DNA from 2 places in the Lelliottia sp. EB106-05-01-XG201 genome. Region 1 is predicted to be linked to the other one. Evidence: riboswitches for the same ligand, from Rfam matches in the RefSeq annotation. Region 1 holds a riboswitch; the other holds the start of a gene.
What was found. A riboswitch is a leader RNA that binds a small molecule or an ion and turns the genes downstream of it on or off. The one in region 1 is predicted to bind thiamine pyrophosphate.
Positions count from the first base shown of each region.

Region 2: linked by a shared signal. The riboswitch ahead of thiB (thiamine ABC transporter substrate binding subunit) and the one ahead of thiC (phosphomethylpyrimidine synthase ThiC) in region 1 are both predicted to bind thiamine pyrophosphate.

Region 1 is NZ_JBYTDV010000001.1:256,161-260,372, reverse strand. It holds gene nudC (NAD(+) diphosphatase) at 1-739, opposite strand, end outside; gene rsd (sigma D regulator) at 837-1,334, shown strand; TPP riboswitch at 1,388-1,499, shown strand; gene thiC (phosphomethylpyrimidine synthase ThiC) at 1,584-3,479, shown strand; gene thiE (thiamine phosphate synthase) at 3,479-4,114, shown strand; gene thiF (thiazole biosynthesis adenylyltransferase ThiF) at 4,107-4,212, shown strand, end outside.
Region 2 is NZ_JBYTDV010000001.1:3,905,797-3,910,008, forward strand. It holds gene sgrR (HTH-type transcriptional regulator SgrR) at 1-1,554, shown strand, start outside; TPP riboswitch at 1,591-1,691, shown strand; gene thiB (thiamine ABC transporter substrate binding subunit) at 1,723-2,706, shown strand; gene thiP (thiamine/thiamine pyrophosphate ABC transporter permease ThiP) at 2,682-4,212, shown strand, end outside.

The DNA.
Region 1 (4,212 bases):
CTTCTATCAGTCGGCGCGCCACGGTGCCCGGCGGCGGGAGGAGCGGTAAATCGTCGTAGCGATACCAGTTGGCTTCCAGCAGCTCTTTTTGGTCGATCACAATCTCGCCGCTGTCATAATCCGCCATAAACGCGGTCATCAAGGACATAGGGAACGGCCACGGCTGGGAGGTGACGTAACGCAGGTTTTTCACCTTGATGCTGCTCTCTTCCATCACTTCGCGGGCCACGGCCTGCTCAAGCGTCTCGCCCACTTCGACAAACCCGGCCAGCACCGTATGCACGCCGTTGCGATGGCGAGTATGTTGCGCCAGCAGAATGGAGTCATCACGACGAATGGCGACGATAATGCACGGGGCGATTTGCGGATAGTAGCGCTCGCGACAGTGGTTGCAGAGCATAGCCCACTCGGTTTTACTCCGGTGCATGGTGTGCCCGCAGTAGCCGCAATATTTGTGCGATCGGAAAAACTCGGCCAGCTGTACGCCGCGCCCGGCCAGCTGGAACAGGCCGACATCGAGATCCAGCACCTGGCGAACCGATCCCATCTCGTGATGGCGATGCTGCTGGATTAACCACACGGGATCGCCCTGCCACTCGCCGATCTTCAGCGCCTGCTGCCCCGCAAGATCGAAATTTTCAGCCTCGCCGTAGGGCAATTCTCCGCCGGGCAACCATAATTTTTGTTCGTGGCTGACGATCCACCAGCCGCGATCTAATTTTTCAATTATACGATCCATATCTATTGCACTACCTTTGCTTCACAGGCATGTTGATAACAATATTCTTACATTTTCGGGTGGCCAGCTTTTTCATCTTAACCTTGTGGAGTCAAACATGCTAAACCAGCTACAAAGCCTGACAGAGCGCGTTGGAGGAAGTCATCACCTGGTCGATCGCTGGCTGCACGTGCGCAAACATTTGCTTGTTGCCTACTACAATCTGGTTGGCATTAAGCCTGGCAAAGAATCGTATATGCGGTTGAATGAAAAAGCGCTGGATGATTTTTGTCAAAGCCTGGTCGACTACCTGTCTGACGGTCATTTTAATCTATATGAACGTATTATTCGCGAAATGGAAGGGACGACGCCGTATTTAGCGGCGACCAAACTCTATCCGCTGCTGGAGGCCAATACCCAGCAGATCATGGACTATTACGACTCAACGCTCGAAAACGCCATCGACCAGGACAATTATCTGGAGTTCCAGCAGGCCCTTTCCGATCTCGGCGAGGCGATGGAAGTCCGCTTCACGCTGGAAGACAAGCTCATCGCCCTGGTGCTGGACAGCGATCTGAAGGCCAGCAACGAAGACAACATCGCGCGACCGGCTTGAGTTCTTAAGCGTTAACGAGTAATTTACAAATATCGCGTCTGCACTGCAGGCGTGTTTTCTTGTCGGAGTGCCCAGTACAGAAATGTACGGGCTGAGACCGTTAATTCGGGATCCGCGGAACCTGATCAGGTTAATACCTGCGAAGGGAACAAGAGTCAAAAAGCTGTTGTATCGCCCTTCCCTGGGTGATCACTTCTCTTAGTTCATCCGTCGTCTGACAAGCCACTCCTTACTTTTTTGGAATGAGCTATGTCTGCCACTAAACTGACCCGCCGCGAGCAGCGCGCACAAGCCCAACACTTCATCGACACCCTGGAAGGCACCGCTTTCCCGAATTCTCGGCGCATCTACATCACCGGTTCGCAGGACGATATCCGCGTGCCGATGCGTGAAATCCAGCTCAGCCCGACGCTCATCGGCGGCAGCAAAGATAATCCCCAGTTCGAAGACAACGAAGCGGTACCGGTTTATGACACCTCTGGTCCTTACGGCGATACGGATGTAGCCATCAACGTGCAGCAGGGTCTGGCAAAACTGCGCCAACCGTGGATTGAAGCACGCCAGGACAGCGAATCTCTGACCGACCGTAGCTCCGCGTACACCAAAGAACGCCTGGCCGACGATGGTCTGGACGAACTGCGCTTTACCGGCCTGCTCACACCGAAACGCGCCAAAGCGGGCAAATGCGTGACCCAGCTCCATTACGCACGCTCAGGTGTCGTCACGCCTGAGATGGAGTTCATCGCCATTCGCGAAAACATGGGCCGCGAGCGCATCCGCAGTGAAGTGTTGCGCCACCAGCATCCGGGCGAAGGGTTTGGCGCTCGCCTGCCCGAGAACATCACCCCGGAATTCGTGCGTGACGAAGTCGCCGCCGGAAGAGCGATCATCCCCGCCAACATTAACCACCCGGAATCGGAGCCGATGATTATCGGCCGCAACTTCCTGGTGAAAGTGAACGCCAATATCGGCAACTCCGCGGTCACCTCTTCCATCGAAGAAGAGGTCGAAAAACTGGTGTGGTCGACCCGCTGGGGTGCGGACACGGTGATGGACCTCTCCACCGGGCGCTACATCCACGAAACCCGCGAGTGGATCCTGCGTAACAGCCCGGTGCCGATCGGCACCGTTCCGATCTACCAGGCGCTGGAGAAGGTGAACGGGATCGCCGAAGATCTCACCTGGGAAGCCTTCCGCGATACCCTGCTGGAGCAGGCGGAACAGGGGGTGGACTACTTCACCATTCACGCCGGGGTGTTGCTGCGCTACGTGCCGATGACCGCCAAACGTCTGACCGGGATTGTGTCGCGCGGCGGCTCGATTATGGCGAAATGGTGCCTGTCGCATCATCAGGAGAACTTTCTCTACGAACACTTCCGCGAGATTTGTGAAATCTGCGCCGCGTACGATGTTTCCTTGTCTCTGGGCGACGGTCTGCGCCCGGGCTCCATTCGCGACGCCAACGACGAAGCACAGTTTGCCGAGCTGCACACCCTCGGCGAATTGACCAAAATCGCCTGGGAATATGACGTGCAGGTGATGATCGAAGGCCCGGGCCACGTGCCGATGCAGATGATCCGCCGCAACATGACCGAAGAACTGGAGCACTGCCACGAGGCGCCGTTCTACACCCTGGGGCCGCTGACCACCGATATTGCACCGGGCTATGACCATTTCACCTCCGGCATCGGCGCGGCGATGATCGGCTGGTTTGGCTGCGCCATGCTCTGCTACGTCACCCCGAAAGAGCACCTCGGCCTGCCGAACAAAGAGGACGTGAAGCAGGGGCTGATCACCTACAAAATCGCCGCCCACGCCGCCGATTTAGCCAAAGGCCACCCTGGGGCGCAGATCCGCGACAACGCCATGTCCAAAGCGCGCTTCGAGTTCCGCTGGGAAGACCAGTTCAACCTGGCCCTCGACCCGTTCACCGCCCGCGCCTATCACGATGAAACCCTGCCGCAGGAGTCCGGCAAAGTGGCGCACTTCTGCTCCATGTGCGGACCGAAATTCTGCTCGATGAAAATCAGCCAGGAAGTGCGTGACTATGCCGCGAAGCAGGTGATTGAAGTCGGCATGGCCGATATGTCGGAAAACTTCCGCGCCAAAGGCGGCGAAATCTACCTCAAAAAAGAGGAGGCGTAATGGTTCAGCCCAATTTTCCAACCGTGCCCCGGCGTTTAGGGCTTTATCCGGTGGTCGACAGCGTGGAGTGGATTGAGCGCCTGCTTGAGACTGGCGTGAAAACGATTCAACTACGCATTAAAGACCAGCGTGATGACGAGGTCGAAAGTGATGTGTCTGCCGCCATCGCACTGGGGCGTCGGTATGACGCCCGGGTGTTCATCAACGACTACTGGCAGCTGGCGATTAAGCATCAGGCCTACGGCGTGCATCTGGGACAGGAGGATCTCGAAACCGCCGATCTGAACGCGATCCGGAAGGCCGGTTTGCGCCTCGGCGTGTCGACTCACGACGATATGGAGATCGATGTGGCGCTCGCCGCACGGCCGTCCTATATCGCCCTCGGCCACGTCTTCCCGACGCAAACCAAACAGATGCCCTCGGCCCCGCAGGGGCTGGCGCAGCTGGCACGTCACATCGAACGTCTGGCCGATTATCCGACCGTGGCCATCGGCGGCATCAGCCTTGATCGCGCCCCGGCGGTGCTGGAGACCGGCGTCGGGAGTATCGCGGTAGTCAGCGCCATTACTCAGGCGGTGGACTGGCAGGCGGCGACTGCACAGCTCTTGCAACTGGCGGGAGCGGGCGATGAATGACAGCGACTTCATGCGCTACAGCCGCCAGATCCTGCTGGAGGATATCGCCGTCGACGGTCAACAAAAGCTGCTCGACAGCCGGGTATTGATTGTCGGGC
Region 2 (4,212 bases), 3.6 Mb from region 1:
TGCTCGCGCCGCCATATGCGTACCCTGCTCAACACCATGCAGCAGCAGGGCTGGCTTAACTGGGAAGCCGAAGCCGGACGCGGAAAACGTTCGCGCTTAACCTTCCTCTACACCGGCCTGGCACTCCAGCAACAGCGCGCCGAGGACCTGCTGGAGCAGGATCGCATCGATCAGCTGGTGCAACTGGTGGGCGACAAAGCCGCCGTGCGTCAGATGCTGGTCTCTCATCTGGGCCGCAGCTTCCGCCAGGGGAAACACATCCTGCGCGTGCTCTACTATCGTCCGATGAAAAACCTGCTGCCCGGCACGGCGTTACGCCGTTCCGAAACGCACATGGCGCGCCAGATCTTCAGCGGCCTGACGCGCATAAATGAGGAAAACGGGGAACTGGAAGCGGACATCGCGCACCACTGGCAGCAATTATCCCCCTTGCACTGGCGCTTTTTTTTGCGTCCCGGCATCCATTTTCATCATGGCCGCGAGCTGGAGATGGAAGACGTCATCGCCTCCCTGCAGCGCGCCCGCGAGCTGCCGCTCTACTCCCACATCACGCAGATTCACTCTCCCACCGCCTGGACGCTGGATATTGAGCTGTCCGAACCCGACCAGTGGCTGCCGTGGCTGATGGGCTACGTCCCGTCGATGATTTTGCCCCACGAGTGGGGAACCATGCCGAATTTCGCCAGCCAGCCGGTCGGGACCGGCCCTTACGCGGTGATGCGCAACAATAGCAATCAGCTCAAAATCCGCGCCTTTGATGACTACTTTGGCTATCGCGCGTTGATTGACGAGGTGAATGTCTGGGTGCTGCCGGAGATCAGCGAAGAGTTCAGCCCCGGTCTGACGCTGGAAGGCCCGACCGACGGGGAAAAAGCCGTCGAAAGTCGCCTCGAAGAGGGCTGTTACTATCTGCTATTTGACTCCCGTACCCACCGGGGCGCGAGCCGCGAGGTGCGCCAGTGGGTCAGTCAGATTCTCGCGCCTGCGAATCTGATTTATCAGGCGGAAGATCAGCATCAGACCTATTGGTTCCCGGCCTACGGACTGCTGCCGCGCTGGCACCACGCCCGCCCTGGGCGGTGCGAAAAGCCCGCCGGGCTGGAATCCATTACCCTGACCTATTATCGCGAACATGTGGAGCACCGGTTTATTGCCCGCATCATGAGCAAACTTCTGGCGGCAGAAGGCGTGACGCTGGAGATTCAGGAGGTGGAATACGATGAATGGCATCGCGGCGAAGCAGTCAGCGATATCTGGCTCAACAGCGCAAACTTCACCCTGCCGCTCGATTTCTCGTTATTCTCACATCTGTATGAGATTCCGCTTATCCAACACTGCATCGCCCGCGACTGGCAGCAGGACGCCGCCCAGTGGCGAGCGGGCGATATGAATCTGGCGGTCTGGTGCCAACAACTGCTCTCCCAGCAGGCGATGGTGCCGCTGATCCACCACTGGCTGATGATTCAGGGACAGCGCAGTATGCGCGGCCTGCGCATGAACACCCTGGGCTGGTTTGACTTTAAATCCGCCTGGTTTGCGCCGCCGGAGCCATAACACTTTCGTAATATTCACCAAATCATTACAATACCGCCGTTCTCAACGGGGTGCTGCATCGATGATGTGCGCTGAGATAATACCCGTCGAACCTGATCCGGATAACGCCGGCGAAGGGATTTGAGGCTGTCGCTCAAAATCCTTTGCCACTCAACTTTGAGGTGCAAAGTGTTAAAAAAAGTTCTCCCCCTGCTGGCGCTCTTCGCGCTGCCTGCTTTTGCCAAACCCGTTTTGACGGTCTACACCTACGACTCCTTTGCCGCCGACTGGGGCCCTGGCCCGGTGGTCAAAAAAGCCTTTGAAGCCGATTGCAACTGCGAACTGAAATTCGTGGCGCTGGAAGACGGCGTTTCCCTGCTGAACCGTCTGCGGATGGAAGGCAAAAACAGCAAAGCCGACGTGGTGCTGGGTCTCGACAACAATCTGCTGGAAGCGGCCTCGCAAACTAATCTGTTCGCCAAAAGCGGTGTCGCCGCCGATGCGGTCAGCGTGCCGGGCGGCTGGAAAAACGACACCTTCGTGCCCTTCGATTACGGCTACTTCGCCTTCGTCTACGACAAAAACAAGCTGAAAAACCCGCCGAAAAGCCTGAAAGAGCTGGTCGAAAGCGACCAGAAATGGCGCGTGATTTATCAGGATCCGCGCACCAGCACGCCGGGCCTGGGCCTGCTGCTGTGGATGCAAAAAGTGTACGGCGATAAAGCGCCGGAAGCCTGGCAAAAACTGGCTGCCAAAACCGTCACCGTCACCAAAGGCTGGAGCGAAGCCTACGGCCTGTTCCTGAAAGGTGAAAGCGATCTGGTCCTGAGCTACACCACCTCTCCGGCCTATCACATCATCGAAGAGAAGAAAGACAACTACGCCGCCGCGAACTTCGCCGAAGGCCACTATCTGCAGGTGGAAGTCGCCGCGCGTACCGCCGCCAGCAAACAGCCGGAACTGGCAGAAAAGTTCCTGAAATTTATGGTCTCTCCTGGGTTCCAGAATGCGATCCCGACCGGCAACTGGATGTACCCGGTGACGGACGTTACGCTGCCCGCCGGCTTTGACCAACTGAGCAAACCGCAAACCACGCTCGAGTTCACCCCGCAGCAGGTTTCCACTCAGCGCGCCGCCTGGATCAGTGAATGGCAACGCGCCGTCAGCCGCTAATTCCCGGCTGGCTGATCCCCGGGCTGACTGCCGCCACGCTGATGGTGGTGGTGAGCCTGGGGGCTTTTCTTGCCCTGTGGCTGAACGCACCGGAAAGCGACATCGCCGCGCTGCGGCACGATAGCTATCTCTGGCACGTGGTGCGGTTCTCCTTCTGGCAGGCGTTTCTCTCTGCCCTGCTTTCTGTGGTTCCGGCGATCTTTTTAGCCCGGGCGCTCTATCGCCGCCGCTTCCCCGGCAGGCAAGCCCTGCTGCGCCTGTGCGCGATGACGTTGATTCTGCCCGTGCTGGTCGCCGTCTTCGGTATTCTGAGCGTGTACGGACGCCAGGGGTGGATCGCCACGCTGTTGAATGCCTTCGGACTGGAGTGGACTTTCTCCCCTTACGGCCTGCAGGGCATTTTACTCGCTCACGTGTTCTTCAATATGCCGATGGCGACGCGCCTGTTCCTGCAAGCGCTGGAAAACATTCCCGGCGAGCAGCGCCAGCTGGCGGCTCAGCTCGGGATGCGCGGTTTTGCCTTTTTCCGCTTTGTCGAGTGGCCGTGGCTGCGTCGGCAGATCCCGCCCGTTGCGGCACTGATTTTTATGCTCTGCTTCGCCAGCTTTGCCACCGTGCTGTCGCTTGGCGGCGGGCCGCAGGCTACCACCATTGAGCTGGCGATCTATCAGGCGCTGAGCTTTGACTACGATCCAGGCCGCGCGGCAGTGCTGGCGATGATCCAGATGTTCTGCTGTCTGGGGCTGGTGCTGCTCAGCCAGCGCCTGAGCAAGGCGATTGCCGTCGGCAGCCATCAGGTGAACGGCTGGCGCGACCCGCAGGACAGCCTGCGCAGTCGTCTGGGCGATCTCCTGCTGATTGCCCTCGCGCTGCTGTTATTACTTCCGCCACTATTGGCGGTGGTGGTGGATGGGCTCAATCTGAATCTGTTTTCCGTGCTGCAACAGCCGGTGCTGTGGCAGGCGCTGTGGACGTCGTTGCGTATCGCTCTCGGGGCCGGATTGCTGTGCATTCTCCTGACCATGATGCTCTTGTGGAGCAGCCGTGAGCTCTACGCCCGCCAGTCGCGCATCGCCGGACAGGCGCTGGAGTTGAGCGGAATGTTGATTCTGGCGATGCCGGGGATCGTGCTGGCGACCGGGTTCTTTTTGCTGTTTAACAGTACCATCGGCTTACCCGAACACGCTGACGGGATCGTGATTTTCACCAACGCGCTGATGGCGATCCCCTACGCGCTGAAAGTGCTGGAAAACCCGATGCGCGACCTGAGCGCCCGCTACACCTTGCTGTGCCAGTCGCTGGGGATGCGCGGCTGGCAGCGGCTGAAAGTGGTGGAACTGCGCGCTCTGAAACGCCCGCTGGCACAGGCGCTGGCGTTTGCCAGCGTGCTGTCGATTGGCGATTTCGGCGTGGTGGCGCTGTTTGGCAACGACGATTTCCGCACCCTGCCGTTCTGGCTGTATCAGCAGATCGGCTCGTATCGCAGTCAGGATGGCGCGGTCACCG